4 regions of the Pseudoduganella aquatica genome follow, and region 1 is predicted to be linked to each of the others. Evidence: predicted binding sites of a transcription regulator. Region 1 holds the regulator's gene; each other region holds the start of a gene.
The links. The regulator LexA, encoded in region 1, represses DNA repair genes until DNA is damaged. The targets are predictions, from matches to a motif close to ACTGTATNNNNATACAGT.
Positions count from the first base shown of each region.

Region 2: a site for LexA is predicted at 1,992-2,009, ahead of KT882_RS27915 (DNA topoisomerase IV subunit B). Genes of this name have one in related genera too.
Region 3: a site for LexA is predicted at 1,548-1,565, ahead of KT882_RS28990 (putative DNA modification/repair radical SAM protein). Genes of this name have one in related genera too.
Region 4: a site for LexA is predicted at 1,718-1,735, ahead of KT882_RS10665 (PA0069 family radical SAM protein). Genes of this name have one in related genera too.

Region 1 covers NZ_CP086370.1:5,415,162-5,418,880, forward strand. Annotated here, with positions in the region: gene rpsF (30S ribosomal protein S6) at 1-370, opposite strand, end outside; gene KT882_RS24185 (RpnC/YadD family protein) at 534-1,574, shown strand; gene lexA (transcriptional repressor LexA) at 1,673-2,329, shown strand; gene KT882_RS24195 (glutathione S-transferase family protein) at 2,345-2,971, shown strand; gene KT882_RS24200 (cystathionine gamma-synthase family protein) at 3,066-3,719, opposite strand, start outside.
Region 2 covers NZ_CP086370.1:6,255,913-6,259,631, reverse strand. Annotated here, with positions in the region: gene KT882_RS27915 (DNA topoisomerase IV subunit B) at 1-1,935, opposite strand, end outside; gene KT882_RS27910 (response regulator) at 2,181-3,062, shown strand; gene KT882_RS27905 (TorF family putative porin) at 3,170-3,719, shown strand, end outside.
Region 3 covers NZ_CP086370.1:6,497,575-6,501,293, reverse strand. Annotated here, with positions in the region: gene dnaJ (molecular chaperone DnaJ) at 1-619, shown strand, start outside; gene can (carbonate dehydratase) at 735-1,421, shown strand; gene KT882_RS28990 (putative DNA modification/repair radical SAM protein) at 1,579-2,820, shown strand; gene KT882_RS28985 (UdgX family uracil-DNA binding protein) at 2,796-3,719, shown strand, end outside.
Region 4 covers NZ_CP086370.1:2,431,598-2,435,316, forward strand. Annotated here, with positions in the region: gene KT882_RS10660 (methyl-accepting chemotaxis protein) at 1-1,596, opposite strand, end outside; gene KT882_RS10665 (PA0069 family radical SAM protein) at 1,759-2,916, shown strand; gene KT882_RS10670 (gamma-glutamylcyclotransferase) at 2,954-3,532, opposite strand; gene KT882_RS10675 (FMN-dependent NADH-azoreductase) at 3,581-3,719, opposite strand, start outside.

The DNA.
Region 1 (3,719 bases):
CTGCAGCTGCTTGGGCTTCGGCGCGATGGCTCTTGGCCGCGTCTTCACGTTGTACCGATTTCATCATCGGCGAAGGAGCGGTTTCCGCTTTCTTCATTTTCACGGTCAGGTGACGCAGAACAGCATCATTGAATTTGAATGCGGTTTCCAGCTCGACCAGGGTCTCGTTGTCGCACTCGATGTTCATGCAGATGTAGTGTGCTTTAGCCAGTTTCTGGATCGAGTAAGCCATTTGACGGCGGCCCCAATCTTCCACGCGATGTACATTACCGCCGCGCGAGGTCACGCTGGCTTTGTAACGTTCGATCATCGCGGGCACTTGCTCGCTTTGGTCCGGATGGACGATAAATACGATTTCATAGTGACGCATGAAAACTCCCTTAAGGACTGTGAATATAGCCCACCCCGGCGTCAAGACGGGTGTGGGAAGAGGTAAGCCCGCGACTATAGCGCCTTTCCGCTGAAAAATCAAGCAGCCGCCCAGCTTGCGCTTGCGCAAGGCCGGCAGCCCCGGCGACAGGCATGCTGACCCCATGAGCCCAGCCACCGACGACTACGACACGCCCTGGAAAAACGCCGTGATGGCGTATTTCCGCGAATTCATGGCGTTCTTCTTCCCGCGCGTCCATGACGCCATCGACTGGCGCCGGGATTACAGCTTCCTTGACCAGGAGCTGGCCCAGGTGGTGCGCGACGCCAGGCTCGGCAAGCGCAGGATAGACAAACTGGTGCGCGTCACCGGCAAGGACGGCGATGCCAGGCTGCTCTACCTGCACCTGGCGATCCAGCGCGCCAGGGAAAAAGACTTCGCCGAACGCATCTTTACCTACTACTACCGCCTCTACGACCGTTTCCGCTGCCCGATCGCGACGCTGGTGGTACTGGCCGACCCGTCCCCCTCTTGGCGGCCGGACTGCTTCCAATGCGAACTGTTCGGCTGCGAAGCCGCCATATATTTCCCCACAGTCAAATTGCTGGACTTCTGGCCGCATCTGGACCGGCTACTGGCCAGCAACAACGCTTTCGCCCTGCTGACCGCCGCCCACCTGATGACGCTGCGCACCCGCCACGAGCCCAGGAAACGCTTCGAATCCAAGGCAATGCTGACCTCATTAATGTATGCGCGGCATTGGGACCCGCAACGCATACTCGATCTTTTCAATGTACTAGACTGGATGATGAAGATCCCCGGCGACTTGCAAGACCAGCTGGCCGTGCGGATTGACGAACTCAACAGGAGCAAGGAAATGCCGTTCGAGAACCTTATGATACGCATGGCCAAAGACCGGGCCCGCAAAGAAGGCTTGGAGGAAGGCAGAGAAGTGGGTTTGCAGGAAGGCCGGGAGGTGGGTTTGCAGGAGGGTCGGGAGGTGGGTTTGCAGGAGGGTCGGGAGGAAGGCCGCGAGGAAGGCCGGCGCGCCGTGGTGCGCAAGCTGCTGCAGCTGCGTTTCGGGCCACTTTCCGCCAGTGCCGAACTGCGCATCTCCCACGCCAAACCGGAAGAATTGAATACTTGGGAAGACAAAATACTGCAGGCAGGCTCGCTGGAGGAGGTCATCGGGCCGATTGCATGAAAATATTTCGCACATATCAACAAAATCCCTTGCATTAGCTCGCGCACTGTACAAAAATACAGTCTGTCTATATCCACAGCTCTCAGAGCTAACGCACCATGATCAAGCTCACCGCACGCCAGGAACAAATTCTCAATCTGATCAAGGATGCCATCGACAATACCGGCTTCCCTCCCACCCGCGCCGAAATCGCCAACGAGCTGGGCTTCAAATCGGCCAACGCCGCCGAGGAACACCTGCAGGCCCTGGCGCGCAAGGGCGCCATCGAGATCGCCGCCGGCACCTCGCGCGGCATTCGCCTGCTGGGTGCGCACGCCGAATCGGCCGCCACCAAACTGGCGCACGCCGCCGCTGCCGCCGCATCCAATATGATGTCGCTGCCGCTGATCGGCCGCGTGGCCGCCGGCTCGCCCATCCTGGCCCAGGAAAACCTGGAAACCAGCTACAGCGTAGACCCTTCCCTGTTCTCAGCCAAGCCCGACTACCTGCTGAAAGTGCGCGGCGAGTCGATGCGCGACATCGGCATCATGGACGGCGACCTGCTGGCCGTCAAAAAGGTGGACAGCGCCAAGAACGGCCAGATCGTGGTGGCCCGCATCGGCAACGAAGTCACGGTCAAGCGCTACAAGAAGACCGGTTCGACCGTCGAACTGTTCCCTGAAAACCCGGATTTCAAAGTGATCACCGTTGATCCGGAAGCGGAGGAGTTCGCACTGGAAGGCCTGGCGGTCGGCCTGCTCCGCAGCTGGCATTAACCGGCGGACGGCAGCATGGCGAGCTTCAAGCTTTACGGCAATTGCGAGTCCGGCCACAGCTACAAGGTCAAGCTGGCCATGGAAGTGGCCGGCGTGCCGCATGAGTACGAGGAAATCGATCTGCGCCTGGAGCGCGCCGCGCGCCCCGAGCCTTTCCGCAGCCTGGCCAAATATGGCGAGGTGCCGCTGCTGGTGCATGGGGACCGCGCCTATGTGCAGTCCAACGCCATCCTGCTGCACCTGGCGGAACATCTGAAAGCCTACGGCGGTGAAACGCAGCAGCGCCTGGAGCGCGTGCGCGAGTGGCTGTTCTGGGAAGCGAACCGCATCGGTTTCTCCATGGCGCACCTGCGCTACGGCCAGAAGTTCGATCCCGAGGCTTACGCAGGCACCGTGCTGCCCTGGTTCCGCAACCGTTTCAACGCGGACATCGAGCGCCTGGACAATGAACTGGCCGACGGCCGCGCCTTCCTGCTCGATGACAGCGTCAGCATGGCGGACTTTTCCATCTGCGGTTATTTGTACTGGCCCGAACAGGCCAATGTGAACTACCCGCCGCGCGTACAGGCCTGGCTGGACCGCATCGCGGCCCTGCCCGGCTGGCGCCATCCTTATCAGATGGAAGGCGCGCAGCCCTGGTAAGCATGGCGGGTTACGGCGTTCCGCCTAACCCGTCCTACCAGTCCAGCCCCGCAACGTAGGGCGGGCTAGGTGCGCAGCACCGTAACCCGCCGCCTTAGCAGGCCTCCAGCGCGCAGCTGAAATCTTCCAGCAAATCGGCCGTATCCTCGATGCCGACGGACACGCGTATCAGCGACTCCGCGATGCCCATCGACGCGCGGCGTTCCGCACCCATCTCGTAGAAAATGGTGTGCGCCACCGGAATGATCAGCGTGCGCGTATCGCCCAGGTTGGAGGCCGGAATCGCCAGCCTCAGTCGGTTCAGGAAATCGAAGCAGTCGATGCCGTCCTTCAGCTCAAAGCTCAGCAGCGAACCGTGCGCGCGGAACAGTGCCGAGGCAATGGCGTACTGCGGGTGCGACTGAAGACCCGGGTAGTACACCGCCGCCACGCGCTCGTCCGCTTCCAGCAACTCGGCCAGCGCCTTGGCGTTGGCGCAGGTGCGCTCCATGCGCAGCGCCAGCGTCTCCGCGCCCACGGCGATGTGGTGCGCCGCTTCCGGTCCCAGCGAGGCGCCGAAGTCGCGCAAGCCCTTGGCGCGGATCTGCGTGATGCCCCACTGCGCCGGCGCCGCCTTCTTGTAGTTCTCGAAAATATTCGGGAACTGCGTCCAGTCGTAGGCGCCGGTGTCGGTCAGGCTGCCGCCCAGCGCGTTGCCGTGGCCGCCGATCGACTTGGTCAGCGCATTGATCACCAGGCCCGCGCCCAC
Region 2 (3,719 bases), 840 kb from region 1:
GCCTTTACCCATCAGCATGTTGAAGCGCGCGGAGGAGGTGCTGTGGCCGGGACGGCCCACTTTTACCGGCAGCAAACGGCGCGTGTCCGGGTTCATGGTGGTTTCCCACAGCTGCTCGGCGTTCATCTCGCCCAGACCCTTGAAGCGGGAGATGGACCAGCTGCCGTCCTTCAGGCCGTCCTTGCGCAGCTTGTCCTCGATGGCCACCAGCTCGCCGTCGTCCAGCGCGTACAGCTTCTGGATAGGCTTCTTGCCGCGCGCCGGCGCGTCCACGCGGTACAGCGGCGGACGGGCGATGCAGATGTGGCCATGCTTGATCAGCGCCGGGAAGTGGCGGAAGAACAGCGTGAGCAGCAGCACCTGGATGTGCGAGCCGTCCACGTCCGCATCGGAGAGGATGCAGATTTTTCCGTAGCGCAGGCCGGACAGGTCGGGCGAGTCGCCGAAGCCGTGCGGATCGACGCCGATGGCCACCGAGATGTCGTGGATCTCGTTGTTGGCGAACAGGCGGTCCTTGTCGGTCTCCCAGGAGTTGAGCACCTTGCCGCGCAGCGGCAGGATGGCCTGGAATTCCTTGTCACGGCCCATCTTGGCCGAACCGCCCGCCGAGTCGCCCTCGACCAGGAAGATTTCAGTGCGGGTGACGTCGCTCGATTCGCAGTCGGTCAGCTTGCCCGGCAAAACGGCCACGCCGGACGATTTTTTCTTTTCCACTTTCTGCAGCGAGCGCAGGCGCGACTGGGCCTGCTTGATCACCAGCTCGGCCAGCTTCTTGCCGTATTCAACGTGCTGGTTCAGCCACAGCTCCAGCGGCGGCTTGGCGAAGGTGGACACCAGGCGCACCGCGTCGCGCGAGTTCAGGCGTTCCTTGATCTGGCCCTGGAACTGCGGGTCCAGCACCTTGGCCGACAGCACGAAGGAGACGCGCGCGAACACGTCTTCCGGCAGCAGCTTCACGCCTTTCGGCAGCAGCGAGTGCATCTCGGCGAAGTTCTTCACGGCGCCGAACAGGCCGTCGCGCAGGCCCGATTCGTGGGTGCCGCCGTTCGGCGTGGGGATCAGGTTGACGTAGGATTCGCGCACCACGGCGCCGGTTTCGGTCCATGCCACCACCCAGGCCGCGCCTTCGCCCTCGGCAAAGCCTTCCGTGTCCGGGCCGGCGAACTGCGCGCCTTCGAACAGGGGGATCAGGGTTTCGCCGTCGGAGGTTTGCGCCAGCGCTTCGGTCAGGTAGCCGCGCAGGCCTTCGTCGTATTTCCAGGTCTGGCTGTCGCCGGTCTTGGCGTTGTTCAGCGTGACGGTCACGCCCGGCAGCAGCACGGCCTTGGAGCGCAGCAGGCGCTGCAGCTCAACCTGCGAGATCAGCGAGGAGTCGAAGTATTTGGCGTCCGGCCAGGCGGTGACGCGGGTGCCGGACTTTTTGCCGTCCTTGGGGGCGGGCATGGAGTTCAGCGGCTCCACCACTTCGCCGTGCTCGAACACCAGGTGGTGGAAGCCGTTGCCCTTGTCGTCCTTGCGCCAGACCGAGATCTCCAGGCGCTTGGACAGCGCGTTGGTGACCGACACGCCCACGCCGTGCAGGCCGCCGGAGAAGGCGTAGGCGCCGCCCGAACCCTTGTCGAACTTGCCGCCCGCGTGCAGGCGGGTGAAGACGATTTCCACCGTCGGCACGTTTTCTTCCGGGTGCAGGCCGACCGGGATGCCGCGGCCGTCGTCCTCCACCGTTACGCTGCCGTCGGCATTCTGCGTCACGATAATGTTTTTGCAATGACCGCCCAAGGCCTCATCGGAGGCATTGTCGATCACCTCCTGGATGATGTGCAGGGGGTTTTCCGTGCGGGTGTACATGCCCGGACGCTGCTTGACAGGTTCCAGGCCCTTGAGGACGCGGATGGATGATTCGCTGTAGTCGGAAACTGGATTTTTAGTGGCCATACGTGATCAAGCTAGGTTGTGCGGTTCTCTATTGGTGCGGCAGCTTGCTGCAAAGTGCTGTGATTATATACAGTTATTTTGCTCTGCAAGTGCTTTCTGCGCAACGCCCGCAGGCGCGCTTGCCTGCGCATTCTATCCGCAACCGGCGGCAATGGCGGGAAACTGGACGCCGGAAAGGGTGGGGAGTTGTGGTTAAATAGCTCAATACGTGGGAAAAAGCGGTGCAAATCGTCCATGAGCGAGCCATGAGTGCAGACAAATTTCCGTTCGCGGTGCGCCTGATCGGCTTTGCCGAAGCGCAGGAAGAGGCCCTGGCGGCGGCGCTGAAGCGCGCGCCGCACCACGGCCCGGCGTATTTTTTCCTGCCCGGCGACAGCTTGCAGGAGCCTGACCTGCTGATCGCCAACGGCGCCGAGCTGAAGTCCCTGGCGGTGCTGGCGGCGCTCAATCCCGGCGACGTGCGTCCGGCGCTGCTGCTGGGCGCGCCCCAAGCCGGGCCGGAGCAGGGGGCGGGCCTGCTGACGGCCCTGCCTTATCCCTCCTTGCCCATGCCTTGCGACGACGACAGCCTGCACGCCGAACTGGCCCGCCTGGTGGAGCGCCGCGCCGAAGCGCTGGCCAGGCTGGCTGGCGCGGGCCTGCCGCCGCTGGCGGAACGCCGCGCGCGCGAACGGCTGGATTTCGACCTGACCGACCCGTCCGAGTACGCGGCCATGCGCACCACGGGCCAGGACCGGCGCGGCGCGGTGCTGGTGGTGGACCGCAACGCGCGCTTCAGCCAGCACGTCGCCAAGCTGCTCAAGCCCTGGGCCATTCCGGCGCTATGGGCCTCGGATGAGCCGTCCGCACTGGCCGCCTGCGCCGATGCGCCGCAGATGCTGGCGCCGGTGGCGGTGGTCCTCATCAATACCTCGCTGGCGGAAATCGACCCCTACCTCCTGTGCGCCGCGCTGCGCGAGCAGGCCGGAGCGGATGTGCGCGCGCCGGACGTGGTGCTGCTGGTCTCGCGGGACTACGCCTACGACAGCGCCCGCGCCCGCGCAGCAGGCGCCGCCGGCCTGCTGAACAAGCCGGTGTCCGATCCCACGCTGCGCGCCGCCATCAAGCGGCTGATGCGCATCGCCTGATCCTTACGCGGCGTTTACATCTGCCGCGCCACTTTTTAGACTGTTTTTACGGCCCACCCGATAAGCTGTGCAGCTCCTGTTTTCCGCCACCAAAGAAGGACTGCACCATGAAGAAACTGCTGCTCGCCGCCGCTGCCGCGGCCACCTTGTCTGCGACTTGCGCCGCTGCGCAAGCCGAGGACCAGAAGCCGGACAATGAAACCAGCTTCAACGCCGCCGCCACATCCGACTACCGCTATCGCGGCATCTCGCAGACCCGCCTGAAGCCTGCGCTGCAGGGCGGCGTGGATTACGTCAACAACCCGAGCGGCTTCTACGCCGGCGCCTGGGGCTCAACCATCAAGTGGACCAGGGACGCGGGCGGCGATGGCGGCGTGGAGCTGGACCTGTACGCCGGCAAGCGCGGCCAGCTGGGCGCCGACGTGTCTTACGACGCGGGCGTGCTGGCCTATGTCTACCCGTCCAATGATCTGAAACACGTAGCCGGCTTTGCCAACGCCGACACCACCGAAATCTACGGCCAGCTGGGCTACGGCCCGGCCTACGTGAAGTACTCGCACTCTGTGACCAATCTGTTCGGCTTCGTCGACAGCAAGAACAGCGGCTACCTGGACGTGGGCGCCAATATCGATGCAGGCGGCGGCTACACCGTCAACC
Region 3 (3,719 bases), 1.1 Mb from region 1:
CCACGGCCAGGTGCGCATGCAGCAGGGCTTCTTCAGCATCCAGCAGACCTGCCCGAAATGCCACGGCACCGGCAAGATCATCACCGATCCATGCTCGCCTTGCGGCGGCGCGGGCCGCATCAAGCGCAACAAGACGCTGGAAGTGAAGATCCCGGTCGGCATCGACAACGGCATGCGCATCCGCTCGTCGGGCAACGGCGAGCCGGGCACCAACGGCGGGCCGCCGGGCGACCTGTATGTGGAAATCCACATCAAGCAGCACGCGGTGTTCCAGCGCGAGGGCGACGACCTGCATTGCGAAATGCCGATCTCGTTTGCGCGCGCGGCCCTGGGCGGCGAAATCGAAGTGCCTACACTGTCGGGCAAGGTGTCGTTCACCATTCCGGAAGGCACCCAGTCGGGCAAGACCTTCCGCCTGAAGGGCAAGGGCATCAAGGGCGTGCGTTCCGGCTATCCGGGCGACCTGTTCTGCCACGTGGCGGTGGAAACGCCGGTCAAGCTGACCGACAAGCAGAAGGAACTGCTGCGCGAATTCGACCGTGCCACGGTCGAGGGCGGCTCCAAGCACAGCCCGCAAAGCAAGACCTGGCGCGACAAGGTGAAGGACTTCTTCGAATAAGCGTCATAGCGCGTTGGAGATGATGCGCCGCAGCAAATCAGGTAAGATAGCAACATCCCGGACCGCCCCTTGCCAACCCGGCAAACGGGCGGTCTTCGCACGTATGAGAGGACATATGAGTGAACTAACCGTAAGCGACAACGTCAGCGTTTCCCCATTGGCGGACCTGCTGGTCAACAACCGTGCCTGGGCCGATTCCATGGTTCAGCGCGACCCCGAATTCTTCAAGCGCCTGGAGCAGCAGGCCTCGCCGGAATACCTGTGGATAGGCTGCTCCGACAGCCGCGTGCCCGCCAATGAGCTGCTGGGCCTGGCGCCGGGCGACGTCTTCGTCCACCGCAACATCGCCAACGTGGTGGTGCACTCGGACCTGAACTGCCTGTCGGTGCTGCAGTTCGCCATTGAAGTGCTGAAGGTCAAGCACGTGATCGTCGTCGGCCACTATGGCTGCAAGGGCGTGCACGCGGCCATGACCGGCACCCGCGTCGGCCTGGTCGACAACTGGCTGCGCCATGTGCAGGACGTGCACCAGAAGCACGAGCGCTACCTGGGCGACGTGCTGCCGCAGGGCCAGCGCGCCGAGCGCATGTGCGAACTGAACGTGGTGGAGCAGGTGGTCAACGTCTGCCAGACCACCATCGTGCAGGACGCCTGGGACCGCGGCCAGCCGCTGACCGTGCATGGCTGGGTCTACGGCCTGAAGGACGGCCACCTGCATGACCTGGAGATGACCGTGAGCGCCGGCCACGAACTGGCCGCCTGCATCAAGAACCGCCTGGAAAAGTACGCCGCGATCGCGTAAGCACTGCGCCGGCGCGTCCGCCAGGCCAGGCCCCGCTCCCATCTACAGGGGCGGCGCCTGGCCATTTTTACGCCTGTCCCGGTCTTGACCCGCTGTTCTGCCGAGCGTACCGCCGGAGTGCGATATACTGTTTATTTGTACAGTATCGAGGCCGGCAATGGAGCTCACCGACAAGCTTGAAATCCTGGCGGACGCGGCGAAATACGACGCGTCCTGCGCCAGCAGCGGCGCGCCCAAGCGCAACTCCATCGGCAAGGACGGCCTCGGCGCCAGCACCGGCATGGGCATATGCCACAGCTACACGCCGGACGGGCGCTGCGTCTCGCTGCTGAAAATCCTGCTCACCAATTTCTGCATCTACGACTGCCAGTACTGCGTCAACCGCCGCACTTCCAACGTGCCGCGCGCCCGCTTCACGGTGCAGGAAGTGGTCAAGCTCACGGTCGATTTCTACCTGCGCAACTACATCGACGGCCTGTTCCTCAGCAGCGGCATTATCCAGTCGGCCGACTACACCATGGAGCAGCTGGTCGCCATTGCCCGCGAGCTGCGCGAAACGCACCAGTTCCGTGGCTACATCCACCTGAAAACCATCCCCGACGCCGATCCCGCCCTGATCGCCGCCGCCGGCCTGTATGCGGACCGGCTCAGCGTGAACATCGAGCTGCCCTCGCAGGCCAGCATCGCGCGCCTGGCGCCGGAGAAGAACGTCCACACCATCAAGCTGGCCATGGGCGCCATCCGGCTGCGGCTGGACGAAAAGGCCGAAGAACCGAAAGCCCCCGCCTTCGCCCCGGCCGGGCAGAGCACGCAGATGATAGTCGGCGCCGACGCCAGCGACGACAAGCACATCCTCGGCACCGCCGAAACCCTGTACAGCAGCTACAAGCTCAAGCGCGTGTACTACTCCGCTTTCAGCCCGATACCGGACAGCCCGAAAAGCGTGCCGCTGGCGCCGCCGCCCATGCAGCGCGAACACCGGCTGTACCAGGCCGACTTCCTGCTGCGCAGCTACGGCTTCCAGGTCAGCGAACTGCTGCCGGGTGACAGCACGCAACCCGGCAACCTGGCCCTGGACATCGACCCCAAGCTGGCCTGGGCGCTGGCCAACCGCGAGCATTTCCCCATGGACCTGAACCGCGCCGACGCGGGCATGATCGCGCGCGTGCCGGGCATAGGCCTGCGCAACGCGCAGCGCATAGTCGAGCTGCGGCGCATGCGGCGGGTGCGCTACGCCGACCTGTCGCGCCTGCGCTGCAGCATGAAGAAGGTCGCCCCCTTCATCATCGTGGCGGACTACGCGCCCGCGCGCGACACCACCCCGTCCGAGACACTGCGCCGCGCCATGGCCGACGCCCCGCAACAGATGAATCTGTGGCCCGAACTGCAGGCGGGCTGATGGACGAGCCGTGCGAGCTGGTCGCCGTCGCGGACTTCGACGGCTGGCGCGCGGCGGCGCGGGATCTGATCGTGCGCCGCGTGCCGCCCGGCTCCGTACAATGGATGGCGCCGGGCGGCGGCGGCGACCTGTTCGCCAGCGCATCGCCTGAGTTCCCGCCATCTGTGCCCGGCCCGGCCGCCGCACCGCTTCCCGCCCTGCGCGTGCCGCGCGAGTTGATGGCGCTATTGCAAACCGCATCCTGCTACCGCGCCGGGGACCGCTGGGCTTTCCTGTACAAAGTCCTGTGGCGCTGGCAGCAGGGGCAGCAGGAGGTCATGTCGATGGCGGACGAAGACGGCAACCGCTTGCAAACCATGGCTCGCGCTGTGCGCCGCGAAGAGCACGACATGCACGCCTACCTGCGCTTCCGCGAACGCCCGGCGGGCGAGGGCGCGCCGCGCTTCGTGGCCTGGTTCGAGCCCGCGCACGACGTGCTGCCGCAAGTGGCGCAGCACTTCGCGGACCGCATGGGCCGCGCCACCTGGCTGATCGCCACGCCGGACGCCACCGTGGTGTGGGACGGCGCCGCGCTGCACGCCACCGGCGCGCTCGCCCGTAGCGCCGCCGATATCGAGGATGCGGGCGAAGCGCTATGGCTCACCTACTACCGCAGCATCTTCAATCCCGCCCGCCTGAATCCGGACGTCATGCACAGCCACGTCCGCGCGCGCTTCTGGAAGAACATGCCCGAAGCCGCGCTGGTGCCGGAGATGGTGTCGCAAGCTGCCGCCGGCGCGCGCCGCGTGGGCCAGGCCAGCGCCGTGGGCCGCCGCAGCGGCACGACGATTCCGATCGCGCCCGAGAAAGCCCAGCCGGAGCGCCAGCAGCCGCACACGCTGGATGAGTGCCGCCGCTGC
Region 4 (3,719 bases), 3.0 Mb from region 1:
GCGCGCGATCTGCTTCATCGCCGCCACGGTGGCGTCGACCGCCTCGCCGCCCTCGGTGGCCTCCTGCGAGGCCTTGGCCGCCATACCGTCGGTGGCCTTGGCGTTGTCGGTGTTCTGGGCGATGGAGGAGGTCATCTGTTCGATGGACGCGCTGGTTTCCTCCACGCTGGCCGCCTGTTCGCTGGACGCCTGCGACAGCGCCTGCGCCGTCGCGCTGACCTGCTCGGACGCGCTGGCCAGCGACTGCGCGCCCGAGTTGACCTCGGTGACCACCTGCAGCAGCTTGGCCATGGTGTTGTTGGCGTATTCCTTCAGTTCGGCGAAACTGCCCTCGTACTGCTTGTCTATGGTCTTGCTCAGGTCGCCGTCCGCCAGCGCGCCCATCACGCGCACCACGTCCGCAATGCTGGCGCCGGTGGTGGCCATCAGCCGGTTCAGGCCTTCGCCCAGCTCCTTCTGGAAGCCCTGCAGCCCGGTCAGCTCCACGCGCGCTTCGAAGTTGCCCTGGTTGGCCGCGCCCACCACGCGCTGCTGGCCCTCGATCACCTGGCTCAGCTTGTTCACGGTGTTGTTGGCAAAGCGCTTCAGCTCGTCGAATTCGCCCTCGTAGGGCTTGGTGATGGTCTTGCTCAGGTCGCCTTCCGACAGCGCCCCCATCACGCGCACCACGTCGGCAATGCTGGCGCCGGTGGTCTCCATCAGCTGGTTCAGGCCCGCGCCCAGTTCCTGCTGGAAGCCCTGCAGGCCGGTCAAGTCGATGCGGACCTCGAAATTGCCCCGGTTGGCCGCTTCCACCGCGCGTTTCTGGCCGGAGATCACCTGGTTCAGCTTGGCCACCAGGTTGCGCATGGCGCGCAGCAGCTGGCCGGTTTCGTCCCTGGACTCGTCCTTGATGTCGATCGACAGGTCGCCGGCCTCCAGCCGCTCGGCCACCTGCACCGCCTGCCGGATCGGCCGCACGATGCTGAGGGTGATCCAGGCCGCGATCCCCACCGCCAGCAGTATGGCCCCGGCTGCCAGTGCGATTACCAGCGTGCGGGTGGATTCATAGGTGGCGGTGGCATCGTCGGCGGCCTTGTCCATCAGCTCGCCTTGCGATTTGGCCAAGGCCTCGAGCGCCTGCCAGAACTGGTCGTTGGTGGGGGCGAACTCGGTTTTCAGGTAGTCGATCGCGCCCTTGCGGTCCGACTTCACCAGCGCGTAGAAGGGCTCGTACTTGGCCGCCACCAGCTCGCGCTTGTCGAGGATGGTCTTGTACATCTGCTTGCCCGCTTCCGTGCTGAGCAGCTTTTGCACTTTGGCCAGGCCTTCGTTCATCTCGCCGCGATTGGTGTCCACCAGGCGGCGGTACTTGTCGACCTCGGCGTCGCTGCTGGAGAGCAGCATATTGCGCATCTGGCGCGCGTTGTCCATGCTGTCTTTCAATACCTCGTTGATCAGGACGACCTTGGCATAGTGCTCCTCGTACATGACGCGGCTGCTTTCGTTGACCGTGCCCAGGCGCTGGACACTGATGACGGACAAAATCAATAGCAGCACAACAACGCTGCCAAAGCCTAAGCCGAGGCGGGTGGCGATCTTCAGGTTTTTCAGCATGGGAATTCCCTGTCGGTTTTATCGGGTGACCTCGTTAATTATGCGCTGCCGCCTTGCGACACATTCTCTCCAATTATCACCAATATCCACCATTGCGCCGACGCGCCATCAGGCATAGAATACTGTATATAAACACAGTATTCAACCACCATCGAGGGCACCATGGACGACGAACAGCTTGAAGGGCAAGCCATGCTGCCGCCGGCGCCGCTGCGGGCGCAGAAAGGGCGCGGCGCGGTCAGCAATCTGCAGGGCCGCTACGAAATGCACGGCCGCGAGCAGTTCGATGATGGCTGGGAGCAGGAGGAGGACGGCGAGCCGCGCGTGTGGAAGACGCACGTCACGGACGAGATCGCCAAATCCATCCTCACCCGCAACAGTTCGCCGGACGTGCCCTTCGACGTGTCGCTCAATCCCTACCGGGGCTGCGAGCACGGCTGCATTTACTGCTTTGCGCGGCCCACGCACAGCTACCTGGGCCTGTCGCCGGGCATGGATTTCGAGAGCAAGATCTTCGCCAAGGTGAACGCGCCCGAACTGCTGCGGCAGGAGCTGGCGCGGCCGTCCTATGTGCCCGAGCCGATCGCGCTGGGCGTCAATACGGACGCCTACCAGCCCTGCGAGCGCGGCCTGCGCATCACGCGGCGCGTGCTGGAGGTGCTGCACGAGTGCGGGCATCCGGTGGGGCTGATCACCAAGTCCGCGCTGATCGAGCGCGACATCGACCTGCTGTCCGCCATGGCGGCCAAAGGGCAGGCTTCGGCCGCCATCACCATCACCACGCTGGACCCGGCCATCGCGCGCACGCTGGAGCCGCGCGCGGCCGCCCCGGCGCGGCGCCTGCGCACCATCCGCATGCTGGCCGACGCGGGCATTCCGGTCGGCGTGAGCATTGCGCCGGTCATCCCCTTCGTGACCGAGCCGGACCTGGAACGGGTGATGGAGGCGGCGTTCAAGGCGGGGGCCATGCACGCCAACTACATCGTGCTCAGGCTGCCGTGGGAGGTGAACCCGCTGTTCCAGCAATGGCTGGAGGCGCATTTCCCCGACCGCGCCCAGCGCGTGATGAACCGCGTGCGCGACATGCGCGGCGGCAAGGACTACGAAAGCGACTTCGGCAAGCGCATGAAAGGCGAGGGCGTGTGGGCCGATTTGATACGCCAGCGCGCCGAAAAAGCGATCCGCCGCTTCGGCATGGAAAAGCGCGGCAGCCGCTTCCGCCAGCTCGACGCCAGCCAGTTCAAGCGTCCCCAGGTAGTGCCCCCGGCCGGCGCCAAAGCCAAAGCCGCCGCCGCGGCGGGGCAGATGGATCTGTTCTGAGGCGACAGGGCTGTTGCCGCTGCTGTGAGCACGCCACTCAGGTGCGCGAGGCGATCAGCTCCACCAGGTATTGTTCGATGGCGAAGACGTGGGCGTCGTGCTTGCCCAGCTCGCGCAGGGCCAGGGCCAGGTGGGTGAGGTAGTCGCTATTGGGGCCGCTGGGGCCGGCGGAGCGCGCGATGTGGCGGGCGATTTCTTCTTCGCTCGCTTCGCCCAGGAAGGCTTCGTTGTCTTCCCGCGCCACATAGACCACGCCTTCGGCCGCCTCGCCTTCCACGTCGTCGAACGCCATCTCCACGGCCACCCGCAGGTAGCCGTTTTTCTCCCGGTAATCCAGGTGGCCGAACACTTCCGGTGTAATCAGGTAAGCCATGCCATGGCAGACCGCGCCGGCCTCGGGGATGATGGTGACCACCCGCCCCGGCGCGGCCGGCGTGCCGCGATGGTCGTGCGAACCCTGCCAGAAGCGGCGCGACCAGCCTTCGATATGGGCCGGGCGCCGCTGCAGGTAGGGGAAGTCCGCCTTGTAGATCAGCGAACCGTAGCCGAACACCCACACGCTGGCGTGACCGGTGAAGTCCATCTGCTGGTTGATCGCGATCGTGTTGGCTGACATGGCTGAATTATAGCGAACCGCGCCGTACTGCCCAGCGCTGTAGCGCTATCAGGCCGGGCGCAGTTCGGCAGCCTGCCGCAGTGCGCCCTGGATGGCCTGCGCGCGCAGCTCGGCGCCCAGCGCGATGCCTTCGGCGCGCACCACGTCCACCTGCGCAATGCCCATGATGGAGAACACCGCCTTGAGG